Regions from separate parts of the Halomonas sp. SIMBA_159 genome, predicted to be linked through region 1. Evidence: predicted binding sites of a transcription regulator. Region 1 holds the regulator's gene; the other holds the start of a gene.
The links. The regulator sigma-54, encoded in region 1, starts transcription at its own class of promoters, with help from an activator protein. The targets are predictions, from matches to a motif close to TGGCACNNNNNTTGCTNT.
Positions count from the first base shown of each region.

Region 2: a site for sigma-54 is predicted at 3,345-3,362, ahead of speB (agmatinase). Genes of this name have one in related genera too.

Region 1 is NZ_JAWJBT010000016.1:88,580-96,437, forward strand. It holds gene lptA (lipopolysaccharide transport periplasmic protein LptA) at 1-223, shown strand, start outside; gene lptB (LPS export ABC transporter ATP-binding protein) at 268-993, shown strand; gene R0J87_RS12015 (RNA polymerase factor sigma-54) at 1,099-2,514, shown strand; gene hpf (ribosome hibernation-promoting factor, HPF/YfiA family) at 2,612-2,920, shown strand; gene ptsN (PTS IIA-like nitrogen regulatory protein PtsN) at 2,925-3,392, shown strand; gene rapZ (RNase adapter RapZ) at 3,459-4,367, shown strand; gene R0J87_RS12035 (HPr family phosphocarrier protein) at 4,428-4,697, shown strand; gene pmbA (metalloprotease PmbA) at 4,713-6,053, opposite strand; gene yjgA (ribosome biogenesis factor YjgA) at 6,149-6,670, shown strand; gene tldD (metalloprotease TldD) at 6,680-7,858, opposite strand, start outside.
Region 2 is NZ_JAWJBT010000005.1:65,596-73,453, forward strand. It holds gene R0J87_RS04590 (5-guanidino-2-oxopentanoate decarboxylase) at 1-786, opposite strand, end outside; gene R0J87_RS04595 (YjiH family protein) at 797-2,179, opposite strand; gene speB (agmatinase) at 2,322-3,272, opposite strand; gene R0J87_RS04605 (sigma-54 interaction domain-containing protein) at 3,524-4,942, shown strand; gene R0J87_RS04610 (P-loop NTPase family protein) at 5,071-5,586, shown strand; gene recQ (DNA helicase RecQ) at 5,680-7,800, shown strand; gene mtnA (S-methyl-5-thioribose-1-phosphate isomerase) at 7,797-7,858, opposite strand, start outside.

The DNA.
Region 1 (7,858 bases):
AGACCAGGACACCCCGATGGAAGGCTGGGCTCGGCGAATCATTTATCACGTCGCTGAGCGCCGGGTAGAGCTTATTGATCAGGCAGAGCTGACCCAACAGGGTGATCGTTTCCAAGGGGGTCGCTTGGAGTACTTCATTGATCAGGAAGTGGTACAAGCACGCTCCGAGGTGAGCGGTAGCGACAACCAGCGTATTCGCATGACTCTTCAGCCCGAACAATAGGGAGCGGCCACGTGGCAGCATCAACCTCTACAGATTTCGCACCCGTGAAAACGCTCTACGCCCACCATTTGGCGAAGAGCTACAAACGCCGCCGGGTCGTGAAAGATATTAATCTGGAAATCACTCAGGGCAGCGTCGTGGGGCTGCTGGGCCCTAACGGAGCGGGCAAAACCACGTCGTTCTACATGATTGTAGGGCTCGTCAAATCCGATGCGGGCAGCGTCGGCATTGACGACCTGGACCTTACTCATGCGCCTATGCATGAGCGCGCAATAGCAGGAATTGGCTACCTACCCCAGGAAGCTTCTATTTTTCGCAAGCTCTCAGTCGCCGATAACATCATGGCCATTTTAGAGACGCGCAAAGAGCTAGACCGCAGCGCCAGGGAAGCACGCCTTGAATCACTGCTCGAAGATTTTCATATTACCCACATTCGCGACAACCTGGGCATGAGCCTGTCGGGTGGCGAACGCCGCCGGGTGGAAATTGCCCGCTCTTTAGCCACAGAACCTGCCTTTATTCTGCTGGACGAGCCCTTTGCAGGGGTTGACCCTATTTCCGTAGGTGAAATTAAAACCATCATTCGCGCACTCAAGAAGCGACATATCGGTGTATTGATCACCGACCACAACGTGCGTGAAACGCTGGATATTTGTGATATCGCTTACATTGTTGGCGACGGACACATCATTGCCAGTGGAAACTCCCAGGAAATCCTCAATAACCAGAAGGTTCGAGACGTTTACCTAGGGGCAGATTTCCGCCTTTAAACCGTGACCTACACAAACTTTTCTTTTAGTGGCATGCTTATTGCACTTGCACCGAGCCACAACTCGCTCTAGGGTGGAGCTTTCTGATTAACGAGTGGTTCTCAGATGGTCATGAAAGCTTCTCTCCAATTGCGCATCGGTACACAGCTGACCATGACACCTCAGCTGCAGCAGGCTATTGCTCTGCTACAGCTCTCCACGCTGGACCTCCGTCAAGAAATTCAGCAGGCGCTAGATGCCAATCCCATGCTCGAACAAGAGGATGAGTTTGGCGAGCAGGCGGTCAGCGAGCCACAAGAGGCCGAGTGGTCGGAAAGCATTCCCAACGAACTCTCTGTGGACAGCGACTGGTCGGATACCTACCAAGATACGGGCAGCCTGGGAGGCAGCAGCGAGGGGCCTGACTTTGAGCGCCAAGCCGCCGGGCAAAGCCTTCACGGCCACCTGCTATGGCAACTGGCCATGACCGACTTCAGCCCACGGGAATATTCAATCGCGGAAAGCCTGATTGATGCGCTAGATGCCAATGGCTATCTCACTCAACCGCTCAACGACATTCGTGAAGGGCTAAAAGCCCAAGGCCACGACAGCTTAAGCCCGCGGGAAATGGAAAACACCCTACTGCGCTTGCAGCAGTTTGAACCTACCGGCGTGTTTGCCCGAGACCTCCGCGAATGCCTAATGCTGCAGCTTGCCGCACTACCCGAAGATACGCCTCTACTGATGCCTGCCAAGCGGCTGGTTCGTCAGTTTTTGGAAGCGCTGGGTAAAGACGATATGCGGTTACTCAAGCGCCGCCTGAGCCTGGATGACGAACAGCTTGACGATGTCATCCGTTTAATTCGCAGCCTTGACCCCCGCCCCGGCAGCGCCTACGGCATCACTGATGACAGCTACATCACCCCTGATCTAGTGGTACGTCATGATCATGAAGGTTGGCATTTAGAACTCAATCCAGAAGCACTGCCGCGCCTGCGCATACAGCCCGACTACGCCAGCTTGATCAAACGGGCCGATAAAAGCCAAGACAACCAGTTCCTCAAAGAGCACCTGCAAGAAGCACGCTGGCTAATTAAAAGTCTCTCCAGCCGTAACGACACGCTGTTACGCGTTGGACGCGAGATTATTGCGCGCCAAATTGGCTTTTTAGAGCATGGCGAAGAGGCTATGAAACCGCTAATTCTGGCGGATATCGCCGAAGCCGTTGAGATGCATGAGTCGACGATTTCCCGCGTGACTACCCAGAAATTCATTCATACGCCGCGGGGCGTGTTTGAACTCAAGTACTTCTTTTCGAGCCAAGTGAGCGGCCAAGATGGCGGTGACAGCCACTCCAGCACTGCCATTCGTGCGCGCATCAAAAAGCTAATTCAGGAAGAGCCGTCAGGCAAGCCGCTCTCCGACAGCCGCTTGGTCACCTTGCTAGAAGAGGGTGGCATTAGCGTAGCGCGACGTACCGTGGCTAAATATCGCGAGTCGATGGGCATTCCCTCGTCGAGTGAGCGCCGCCGTTTACGCTAGTTAAACGGTACGCTGATACAAACTCGTCGCAGGGGCTTTGCAATAGCGTAAAAAGGGTTACAATCGAAGTACAGCCCGATGGATAAGGAGCACGTCAATGCAAGTAAACATCACTGGTCATCACGTTGAACTGACTGACGCCTTGCGTGACTACGTTAACGAAAAGCTGGAACGCGTTGAACGCCACTATGACAACATCACCACGGTGCAAGTGACCTTATCTGTTGAGAAGGAGCGCCAGCAAGCAGCCTGTACGCTGCATGCCGCAGGGGCAGACCTTCACGCCGAAGCGCTTGATAACGATATGTATGCCGCCATTGATGCGCTAGCGGACAAAATTGATCGTCAACTCGTTAAACATAAGGAAAAAGCACAAGCTCGCGCCCAGGGCGCAGGCGTGCGTTAACTCAATGACGTTGGAAACCATCCTCCCCCCGGAGCGCGTGCTTTACGATGTGCCCGGGGGCAGCAAAAAACGGGTGCTGGAGTTCTTCAGCACCTTTATCGCCCAAAACACACCCAGCCTCGATAGCCAAGAAGTGTTCAGTCGCCTGATTGGCCGCGAGCGCCTAGGCAGTACGGGGATAGGCAACGGAGTTGCTATCCCCCACGCACGCAGCCCACACTGCAATGCCCCTATCGCTGGTTTTCTAAAGCTCGCCGAGCCGGTCGATTTTGATGCCATTGATGGCGATCCGGTGGATCTGGTCTTCGTTCTACTGGTACCGGAAGAGGCAGATGACACTCATCTAGCTCTACTGGGCCAAGTGGCCACCATTATGAACGATGCCAATACCCGTCAGCAGTTACGCAAGGCCGCCAGCCAAAGAGAGCTTTTGGCACTCATGACCGCCAAAATCCGAGAGCAAGCCACTTGAGGTTTTAACAGGTTCATACAGCGCAGCCACACCTTATTTCCACGTTTAAAAGCCAAGAGAAACGCTATGCAACTGGTGATCATTAGCGGCCGTTCTGGGTCCGGTAAATCTATCGCCTTACAAGCGCTGGAGGATCTTGGCTATTACGCTATCGACAACTTGCCCGCCATGCTACTGGGCTCATTAATTGATGAGCTACGCGAACAGGGTGAGCGTACTCGCATCGCGGTCAGTATCGATGCACGCAACCTGCCGACGGCACTTGAACGTCTGCCGTCGCTGCTGGAAGAGCTACGTCAGCGAGAAATCCAGTTTCAGGTGATTTACCTGACCACAGATGCGCGCATTTTGTTAGAGCGCTACTCCGCGACTCGCCGTCGTCATCCCTTAACAAGGGATAGCGACATGACCCTGGAAGAGGCCATCGATAAAGAGGAAGAGACGCTCAATGAGATTCGCGATCTCGCCGATTTACTGATCGACACCTCGCGTCTCTCCGTCCATGATCTGCGCCGCCGCATTACTGACCAAGTCGCTCACCAACGCAAAGATCAGCTAACCCTGACGTTTGAGTCATTTGGCTATAAGCGCGGCGTACCGATGGATGCGGATTTAGTCTTTGATGTTCGCTGCCTGCCAAACCCCTATTGGGATCCTACCCTGCGCCAATATACGGGGAGAGACGCGAATATCGTGGCCTTTTTAAGCGGCTACCCAATCGTCGAAGCGATGTCGAATGATATTCAGGCCTGGCTGGAAAAATGGCTTCCCGCTTATCAAAATAGTCAGCGTAGCTATATGACGGTTGCGATTGGCTGCACAGGCGGCCAGCACCGCTCTGTATACATGGTTGAACAACTCGCCCAAAAGCTTGTTAAGCAAACGGGAGAGGTTCAATTAAGGCACCGCGAGCTTGGCCTACAGTACACATTAAGCGAAGAGCCTGCAAAGCCGTGCGCCGCCAGTACGCACTGAGTTATTAGACCCCAGAGCAAGACTCAAGTATCAAGACCCACTCGGCAAAAAGGAACCAGAGTGCCCGAAAGAACGTTAACCCTTACCAACCAGCGTGGCCTTCATGCCCGCGCGGCCACCAAACTGGTGAAATGTGGCCAGCAATTTTCTGCGAACATTGTCGTTTACAAGCAGCAGCAGAAAGCCGACGCCGCCAACATTATGTCACTGCTAATGCTGGCGGCTCCCTGCGGTACTGAGCTGGTCGTCGCTGCGGAAGGAGACGACGCCGAACAGGCGCTTGATGCGATTGAAGCCCTGTTCGACGCTCGATTTGACGAAAACCAGTAAGCCAGGCCAGCCGTATTAACTACCCGCCACTGTCATCGCATCAATAAGCCAGCTGCCCGTGTGAATACTGCCACGGGTATCGGTGTCATCGCCTACGCCCGAGAGCCCCGCGAACATTTTGTTTAGGTTACTGGCAATCGTGAACTCTTCAATGGGGTACTGAACCTCGCCATTTTCCACCCAGAACCCTGCCGCACCGCGGGAGTAATCACCGGTGACACCGTTTACGCCTTGCCCCATCAGCTCAGTCACCCAAATACCACGCCCCATCTGCTTCAACAATTCAGCCCGAGGCGTTAACGGCGCGAGCAGCCGCAAGTTACGCGCGCCCCCTGCATTACCGGTGGTCTGCATACCCAAGCGGCGTGCGCTGTAGGCAGAGAGCATATAGCTCGCCACTTGGCCTTGATCAATAAAGCGGTTATTGCGCGTCTGCACCCCTTCTGCATCAAACGGTGAACTGGCCGTCGCGCCTATTTCCATTGGGCGCTCTTCAAGCCCAAACCACTCAGGAAATAGCGGGCTACCCAAGCGGTCACATAAAAATGACGCTTCTCGGTAGAGCGCACCACCCGCCAGCGCGCCCATCAAATGGCCGACTAAACCGCTGGCAAGCGTAGGGTCGAATAGCACCGGAAAAGTACCTGTTGGAGGCTTCTGCGCCCCCAGCCGACGCAGCGTTCTCGCTGCCGCTTCGCGGCCTACCGCATCGGGTTCACGCAGGTGCTGAGGGTTGCGCGCCGAGGTGTAGTCATAATCCCGCTGCATCCCTTTGTCGTCTTGAGCAATCAGCATGCAGGAGAGCGAGTGACTGCTGCCTTTCTGCGTCCCTAAGAACCCGTGGCTGTTGGCATAGACACGCACGCCCTCACCGCTAGACAAAGAAGCGCCTTCCGACTGATGAATACCCGCCACCTCACGGCCCGCCTGCTCGCAGCGCAGCGCTAGATCAATGGCTTCGTCAGTGGAGAGCGCCCAGGGGTAATGCACTTTAAGGTCTGGCAACTCGGTAGCCATCAGCCCTGCATCAGCAAGGCCAGCCGTGGGGTCTTCACCGGTATAACGTGCAATCGAGAGCGCTTTTTCAACCGTGGCCCGAATGGAGGCGCTGCTGGCATCGGTAGAGGAAGCGCTACCTTTGCGTTTTCCCACATACAGAGTGACTGCAATGCCTTGGTCACGGGATAGTTCAACGGTTTCCACCTCTCCCAAACGGACGCTGACTCCCATGCCCTGGTCCACACTGGCGCCTACTTCAGCGGCATCCGCCCCCAGCTGCTTTGCTAGGGCAAGCGCCTCTTCAGCGCGCTTTGTCAGCAGCGCTTGCTGCGCCGATGCATCAAATGCCTGTGCCATATGGCCTCCTTTTCGCCTGAATCGCATTGGCGAATCAATGTTATGGTCGCAGCCTGATATAATGCTGCAAACGAATCTAATCTGTGAGTTCTTATATGCCGAAGCAACGCCCCGAGCCTATCGATATCGATGAACAAGAAGAGCGCCCGAGTAAATCTCAGCTAAAGCGTGAAATGCATGCTCTTCAAGCGCTTGGCGAAACCTTAATTGCCATGAGGCCCGCTGAACGAGCGCGCTTCCCTCTCTCAGACGATATGCTGCGAGCCATTGAAGAGACCTCGCGCATTCGCTCTCACGAAGGCCGTCGTCGCCATATGCAATACGTTGGCAAACTGATCCGCAAAGAGGATCTAACGGCCATTCAGGGCGTTTTTGATGCCATCGAACAAGAGAAAGAGCAGCTCGATCACGCGTTTCACCGCCTGGAAAAATGGCGCGACCGCATGGTCGATGAAGGCGATGACGGCGTAGACCTGTTTATGGCCGACTACCCCAACGCAGACCGCCAGGCACTGCGCCAGCTAGTGCGCAATGCCCGTAAAGAACGCGAACAGGGTAAGCCTCCAACGAGCTCGCGCAAGCTGTTTAAACACCTGCGCGACACGCTAGCACTGTAGATCACAGCCTCAAGACGACTGCGTGCCACCCACGGTTAGCTCATCCAATTTCAGGGTGGGCTGGCCAACCCCCACCGGTACGCCCTGCCCCTCTTTGCCGCACACACCGATCCCCGTATCCATTTCCATATCGTGGCCAATCATCGACACGCGACCCATGGCCTCAGGCCCGTTACCAATCAGCGTTGCACCTTTCACTGGCGCGGTGATTTTACCGTCTTCAATCATGTAGGCTTCGCTGGCCGAAAACACGAACTTGCCCGAGGTAATATCCACCTGCCCACCGCCAAAACTCACGGCGTAAATGCCGCGTTTCACGCTTTTAATAATGTCGGCAGGATCATCTTGGCCAGCCAACATTACCGTATTGGTCATACGCGGCATCGGCAGATGAGCGAACGACTCGCGGCGGGCGTTGCCGGTAGGCGCCATCTTCATCAAGCGGGCGTTGAGCTTATCCTGCATATAGCCCGTTAAAATGCCGTCTTCAATCAATGGCGTGTACTGTCCAGGAGTACCTTCGTCATCGATACTCAACGCACCGCGGCTATCCGCCACTGTGGCATCATCGACCACCGTAACGCCCTTCGCCGCCACGCGCTGCCCCATACGACCCGCAAAGGCGGAGCTGCCTTTACGGTTAAAATCACCTTCCAAGCCATGACCTACCGCTTCATGCAGCAAAATCCCCGGCCAGCCAGCGCCCAACACAACGGGCATCTGCCCTGCCGGCGCATCAATGGCTTCAAGATTGACCAGTGCTTGGCGCACCGCCTCTTTCGCATAGCGTTCGGCAACGCCCTCATCACGCAGACGCGACATCGAGTAACGCCCGCCACCGCCAGCGCTGCCACGCTCACGACGTCCATTTTTGGCCGCAATCACGCTCACGTTAAAACGCACCAGAGGACGAATATCCGCTGCTAAGGTGCCGTCACTGGCGCGTACCAGGACCACTTCGTAGGTGCCCGACAGGGACGCACTGACCTGACTAATACTGGGGTCGGCCGCTCTAGCTACGCGATCCGCCTCTTTGAGCATGGCGACTTTGTCTTCTGCCGAAAGACCCGCCAGTGGGTCGATACCTGCATAGTAGGACGCCGCGCTAACTGGCATTACTTTCTGCCCCGGCAACTGTTTGCCGCTACGCACAATGCCAGAGGCGGTACGGCCGGTATCCATCAGCGC
Region 2 (7,858 bases), on a different contig from region 1:
GGCGGGCAGAGCAGCATTGGCTCCTAAGTCCAGCGGGTGATCACGACCCAGCAGCCCCTTGGCGTTCATGGTTGTCACCGTGGGGGCATCCAACTGCTCTACCAGTGCTCGCGCGGCGTCAGGCGCCGACACACAGCCACCGCCCAACAGCAACAGAGGCTGTTTCGCCGCCGTGAGTAGCCGAGCCGCTTCGGCCAGCCCTTCTGGGTCGGGAGCCGCGCGGTACAGCGTGGGCGCTTGCCAGCTAGTCGGAACACTGACGGGCGCATTAAACAGATCGATAGGGATTTCGATATGCACTGGGCCTGGGCGCGCTCCGTTGAAAACGGCAAAGGCGCGGGCCAACACCTCGGGTAGCGTGCCGGCATCCAGCAACGTGTGGCTAAAGCGCGCCACACCGCTGATCATCTGCTGTTGGCTGGGCAGTTCGTGCAACCGCCCCTGGCCTAAGCCCAAGGTATCGCGACGGTTGACACTAGAGATCACCAGCATGGGGATGGAGTCCGCCAGGGCTTGGCCCATGGCGGTGGCAATGTTGGTCATCCCCGGCCCGGTGATAATTAAACACACACCTGGCTGACCGCTGGCACGGGCATAGCCATCGGCCATAAACCCCGCCCCCTGTTCATGGCGCGGGGTGATATGGTCTACCTCACTGCCTTCCAGGCCACGGTACAGCTCCACCGTGTGCACACCGGGAATGCCGAACAGTGCGCGCACGCCGTAGGTATCGCGCAGCAGGTGGATCAACAGGTCGGCGCAGGTCATTGTCGTTGACTCGTTCATACCCGGCCCCTTAGAAGAAAAACGTGTGGGCCATAAAGGCGATGATCGGCAGCGTAATCGCCGTGCGCAGCAGGAATACCACGGCCAGTTCCCAGAACTTGATAGGGATCTTCGACTTGAGCAGCAGCGCACCAATCTCCGACATATAGACCAGCTGCGTCATGGAAAGGCAGGCAATCACGAAGCGGGTCAGCTCGCTTTCAATGTTGGTCGCCAGCACCGCTGGCAGGAACATGTCGGCAAAACCGACGAGTGTGGCAGGGGCGGCCGCCTGGGCTTCAGGAATACGCAGCAGCTCCAGCACTGGCACCATGGGGTAAGAGAGCCAGGTAAACAGCGGCGTGAACTCGGCCAAAATCAGCGCTACGGTGCCAATCGCAAACACCAGCGGCAGCAGCGTCAGGAAGATGTCGATAACGTTAAGCAGCGCCAACCGGGCCAGCTCTTTTGGCCCTGGTGCGCCAGCCGCGCGGCGGGTTGCCTGCAGCAGGCTGTAGCGGAACAGGCCCACGTTTTCGGTGCGTTCTTCGCTTAACTGGCAGCCGACCGGCTCGTAGTACTCATCGGATTTACGCGACAGCGGCGGAATACGCGAGACGATCACCGCGGCGATTAAGCCCGACACAACGACGGTAAAATAGAACGGCACGAACAGGTGGTTGAGGTTGACGAAATTAACCACCAGCAGGCTAAAAGCAATGGAGGCGACAGAGAAGTTCGTCGCAATCACCGAGGCTTCGCGGCCATTGTAGTAGCCCTGCTCGTACTGCTGGGCAGTAATCAGCACGCCTACCGTTCCCGACCCCATCCACGAAGCCGTGGCATCAATAGCACTGCGACCCGGCAGATTAAAAATCACTCGAAACGGCTTGCGCACCAGCGTACCGATAAACTCCATGAAACCGAATTCGACCAAAAACGGCAGCAAGACGGCAGCAAAGAAGAAAAATGTCAGCAGCACCGGCGCTAAATCATTGAGCATGACACCACCGGTAAACGACGCGGTGACAAACTCCGGGCCGAACTGGAAAAAGGTCATGATGACAAAGATGGCACCTAATACCCGCATGGCTATCCAAATCGCGCCCACATTGAACATATCGTGAAAGGGGCCGCTTTTTGCCCAAGCAGGCTGGGCTACTTTGACGTAGAGCGTCACGACCACTGACAGGCACAACACAATCATCGCTATAGCGGGTAAGGCTCCCCCCAGCAGGGTTTGCAGCCCATCCGCCATGATGCCCATACCAATATTGATCGAGTCACCGATTTGGAAAGGCACCAAAAACAGCAATACCCCAATGATGGAAGGGATCAGAAACTTCAGGAAGTGTTGGCTAGGTATGGGGTCCGTCGATGTCGGCTCTTCCGACTGAGTATTGCTATAAGACATACGGTTCACCTGTTGGATGTGATTATTGGAGGTGGGCTGGCGGCGTCCTGAAGGGAAGCGCGGCTCCCCTTCTTATGTTTTGTCATCTGCGCCTTGTTAGGTCGGCGCTTTTTCACGAACACGTGCATGCTAGGTTTAGGCGTTACGCGTTACGCTTGACGCCAGGCAGGACGCAGAGCATTTCATACAGCAGCGTGGCACCCATCAGCGCCGTATTGCCGCTGGGGTCATAAGGTGGCGATACCTCTACCAAGTCCCCGCCTACAATGTTCAAGCCCGCGGCACCGCGCACAATTTCCAAGCCTTGGGCAGAGGTTAGGCCGCCCATTTCCACGGTGCCGGTGCCGGGGGCAACAGAGGGGTCTAAGCCGTCAATATCAAAACTGATATACACCGGAATATCGCCCATTTGTTCGCGCACTTCCGCCATCAGCGGAGCGAGCGAGCGGTGCCAACACTCCTCAGCAGGTACCACGCGGAAACCCTGCTCGCGGCACCAGTCGAAATCTTCAGGGGCGTAACCGGTCCCGCGCAGGCCAATTTGCACGACCTTGTTATGGGCGAGTAACCCTTCCTCCTGGGCACGGCGGAACGGCGTGCCGTGCGCAATGGGTTCGCCAAACATGTGCTCGTTCACATCCGCGTGGGCATCAATATGAATCAGCCCCACCGGGCCATGTTTTTTCGCTATGGCACGCAAAATGGGCAGCGTCAGCGTGTGCTCGCCGCCCAGCGTCAGCGGAATGCAGTCGTGCTTGAGCACGTCGTCATAGAAGGCGGTGATGATGTCGACGCTTTTCGGCAGGTGAAAGGTGTTGATGGGCACATCGCCGATATCGGCTACCTGCAGGCTTTCAAACGGCGCGGCACCTGTTGCCATGTTATAAGGGCGCAACATGCGCGACTCATCGCGAATCTGGCGTGGCCCTAGGCGCGTACCCGGGCGGTTCGATGTACCGATATCCATGGGTATACCGATAAACGCCGCATCCAGCCCTTCAGCACTCTCTTGCGTGGGCAGGCGCATCATGGTGGCAGGCCCTGCAAAGCGCGGCATGGTGTTGCCGCCTAGCGGCTGATTAAAGTCCGACATCGTTCTCTCCTTGGATTTATTGTGGCCAGCCTGACGGCTGATTTATCTAGCTCATACCGCTCATACACAGGTACTGCACAGACCATGCCAAGTTACCCGCGCTGATAAATAGGTAGGTTTCCTGCTTTGTCGATGCAAAAATGAATCGAATAGCCGATGAAACGATGCAAAAATGAATCAACGAGTCATCTTTGCATCATTCTGTTCATCCAACGATATAAAAGCGGCGGCGGTAGACAAAGGAGAGACGCATGAGTGAAATCGACAGGCGCGTACTGCAAACCATTGTGGAAACCGCGAATGACCACTTCTTTATTGTCAGTGGCGACGGTCAGATTATGGATATCAGCCCCGGTGCCGAGGCGGTGTACGGCGTATCGCGGGAGGAGCTGCTTTCCAGCAGCGTTCAGCAACTGCAGGCGGCCGGCGTTTTAAAGCCCTCCATTACCGTAGAAGTGATGCGCACCCGCCAACCTGCCCAGTTGATGCAAATCACCGGCACAGGCCGCCGCGTCATCGCAGAAGCCTACCCGGTGTTCGTCAACGGCAAGCTAGAGCGCATTATCAGCCGCTCGAGAGACCTCACCGACTTACAGCTTCTGCAGGACGAGTACGCCCTGCTGCAAAAACGCTTTAGCGAGCACTTAAAACGCAGCCAAGCCGCGCCCGATGCCGAAGAGCAAGCGTTGGATGACGCGCTGGATAACCTGCAGGTCAGAAGCCATGTGATGCGCGAAATTGCCCTGCTGCTCAAGCGTGTCGCGCCATCGGATGCCAACGTCCTGATGCTCGGCGAATCCGGCGTCGGCAAGACCGCGTTCGCCAAACAGCTACACCGCTGGAGCCAGCGCTGCGACGGCCCATTTATTGAAGTGAACTGCGCGGCAATCCCGGAAAATCTGTTTGAGTCCGAAATGTTTGGCTATCAGCCTGGCGCCTTCAGCGGTGCAGCCCGGCAAGGCAAAGCGGGGCTGTTAGAGCAGGCCGAAGGCGGCACGCTGTTTCTGGATGAAATCGGCGAGCTGCCGCTGTTAATGCAAACCAAGCTGCTCAAGGTCATTCAGGATGGCAGCCTGACACGCCTGGGTGATACGCGCTCCCGCCGGGTCGATTTTCGCTTGGTAGTGGCAACCAATCAGGATTTGGGCAAGCAGGTAGAAGCGGGGCTTTTCCGTCTGGATCTTTATTACCGCCTCAACGTCATTCCCGTCACCCTGCCACCTTTGCGCGAACGACGTGAGGATATTCCCGACCTAGTGGAAGCGTGCCTAAAACGGCTGAACCAGCGCTATGGTCGGCAGAAAATTCTCGGTAATCAAGTATGGTCGACGCTCATGGGCAGCGACTGGCCGGGTAATGTTAGGGAGCTGGAAAACTGGCTGGAGAGAGCTTGGCTTTCAAGCCCCACCGATCAAATTGAAGTGCCTGCAACGCAAGCCTATACCGAACAGCATACCCACAGCTTGGCGAATGTATCTGCCTCACCTTTAGCGGCACCGCTCGCCTCAGGCGAAAGCTTGAAAGAGTACCTAGAGCGGTTAGAGCGGGACGCGCTACAAACATTGTGTCACACGCTGCCCAGCACCTATGCCATCGCCAAACGGCTGGGTATCAGCCAGTCCAGCGTGGTGCGTCGGCTACAGCGTTATGGCATTAAAATCACCCATTAACGCTCCCACACGTCACCCGCCTGCCACATAAGCGTCATTCAACCGCAACATCGCCATCACATGATCCCATTACACGACGCGAAAAGGCGTCGACGAACGCCACTCACGACCAGACAGAGGCCTTGAGCATGAGAGATCATGTCATCTTGATGCAGCAGGGAAATATCGTGCAGGAAGGCACACTTAGCAACCAGACTGACAGCGTAGATGCTGCTAGCGCTACCGGCAGTAGGGTCATGAACTTTTTACCTCTGATAGAGGGCGAACACGGCGCGGTGATTGAGGGTGAACCCTCCCTTCCCGTCGCGCCCAAAGAGGCCGCCGGTGGGTATCTAGGCCTGCACCCCGACGCGATTGAATTACACCCAGCATCAGCGATGGGCATGCCCGCTAAAGTACTCCGCATCGAGCGTTGGGAAGGCGACACGATGGCGCATGTAGCCGTTGGACCTCATGTGGTGCGCGTTCGTTTAAACGGTCATCACCCCATCGAAAACCAAGTCTGCAAGCTTACGTGGACGCCTGCGCTTGCTCAGCTCTTTGATGCGCAGGGAGCCCGCCAAGATACGCTGTTGGCCTTTGCACTTTCTGCCCCTGATCGACGCATTCCCCGACCGCCAAGGGTGGGGTCGTTCCAACATTGATTTGGTCATGACGATCACTTGCTTTCGCTAGCCAAACTCACGTGAGTTTTCGTGCGACAATTCTCCTTCACGCACACGACAAGGAGAGCAGCGATGCACGGCGACTCGGCAGCCCTCAAGGTACTGCAGGAGGTCTTTGGCTACGACTACTTTCGAGGCCCGCAGCAGGCCATCATTGAGCATGTGATGGCCGGAGGCGATGCGCTGGTGCTGATGCCCACCGGCGGCGGTAAATCGCTGTGCTATCAGATCCCTGCGCTGCTACGTGAAGGCACCGCGATTGTGGTCTCGCCGCTCATCGCGTTGATGCAAGATCAGGTGGCCGCGCTGATTCAGAACGGGGTGCGCGCCGCCTACCTCAACTCCAGCCTCGATATGCATGAGGCGATGGACGTGGAAAACCGCCTGCGCGCGGGCGAGCTGGATCTTCTCTACGTCGCGCCCGAGCGGCTGGCAACGGCACGCATGCAGATGCTGCTGGAGCAGACCCACATTGCGCTGTTCGCCATCGATGAAGCCCACTGCGTTTCCCAGTGGGGGCACGATTTCCGCCCCGAGTATCGCCAGCTTTCTCACTTGCACCAGCGCTTTCCTGACGTGCCGCGCATCGCGCTCACCGCCACCGCAGACGTACCTACGCGGCACGACATCATGGAGCATCTGCAGCTTCAGGAAGCCGCGCTCTACAACAACGGCTTCGACCGACCCAACATTCGCTACCATATCGCTGAAAATCAGGGCAATGCCAAAGAGCAGCTGCTGGGCTTTATCCGTGAGCATCACGACGGTGAGGCGGGCATCGTCTACTGTCTTTCACGGCGCAAGGTGGAGGAGACCGCCGCTTGGCTGGCACGCCAGGGGCTCACCGCGCTGCCCTACCACGCTGGGCTGCCCGCCGAGCAGCGCCAGCAGCACCAAACCCGCTTTCTGCGCGAAGACGGCGTGGTGATCGTCGCCACCATCGCTTTCGGCATGGGCATCGACAAACCCGACGTGCGCTTTGTGGCGCACCTCAACCTGCCCAAAAGCATCGAAGCCTACTATCAGGAAACCGGCCGCGCCGGACGCGACGGGCTGCCCGCCGATGCCTGGATGGCCTACGGGCTTCAGGACGTGATCACTCTGCGCCAGATGCAGCAGGATTCCGGTGCCGCCGACCAGCAAAAGCGCATCGAACAGCAGAAGCTCGACGCCATGCTGGGGCTCTGCGAGATCATTAGCTGCCGCCGTCAGGCGCTGCTCCACTACTTCGGCGATTCATTAGACGAACCCTGCGGCAACTGCGATAACTGCCTCACCCCGCCTGACACCTGGGAGGCCACGGTGGCTGCGCAGAAGGCGCTGTCGTGTGTCTACCGCACCGAACAGCGCTTCGGCGTGACGTATCTGGTGGATGTACTGCTGGGCAAGCGCAACAAACGTATCAGCCGCTTCGGTCATGACAGTTTGAGTACGTTCGGCATTGGCAAAGAGCTCACCGCCAGCGAGTGGAAAGCGCTGTTTCGCCAGCTGATCGCCAGCGGCTATTTGAGCGTGGATATGGAGGGCCATGGCGGCATCAAGCTCACCGCCAACGCCAAGCCCATACTGCGCGGCGAGCAGAGTCTCACCCTGCGCAAACCCAGCAAGCCCGCGCGGCGCAGCAGTAAGGGCGCCTCCGCTGCCAAGGGCCACGGTGCGCTGTGGGAAGCGCTGCGCCAGCATCGCAAGGCGCTTGCCGACGCCCAGGGCGTACCCGCCTACGTCATTTTCAACGACGCCACCCTGGCCGAGCTGGTAGAGCAAAAGCCGCAAACGCTGCAGGCGCTGGGCACCATCTCGGGCATCGGCGCACGCAAGCTGGAGGATTATGGCGAAGGCTTTCTGGCGGTGGTTCTGGCGCATCCTGATGAGCCTGCCGCTAGCGCCCCTGTGGGCAGCAGCGCTCTTGAATCTGCCGCGCTACTGCGCCAAGGGCTAACGCCGGAACAGGTCGCCGAGCAGCGCGGGCTGGCCGCCAATACCGTGTACCGCCATTTAAGCGATGCCATTCAAGGCGGCGAGCTGGCACTGGAAGAGGTGGTCAACCTGGACCCAGCGACCCTGGCGCAGATTCGCGCGGCTTTTGAGCAGTTTCCCGGCCAGGGGTTGAAAGTGGTGTTTGAAGCGCTGGAAGGCCGTATTGATTACCCGGTTCTACACTGCGTGCGGGCCTCCATGGCTGCTAAGAGTTAGCGCCATCCCCGCAGATGCTCGCCCCGTGCAATCGCCGCTGAGTCGAATACGCCGGTAT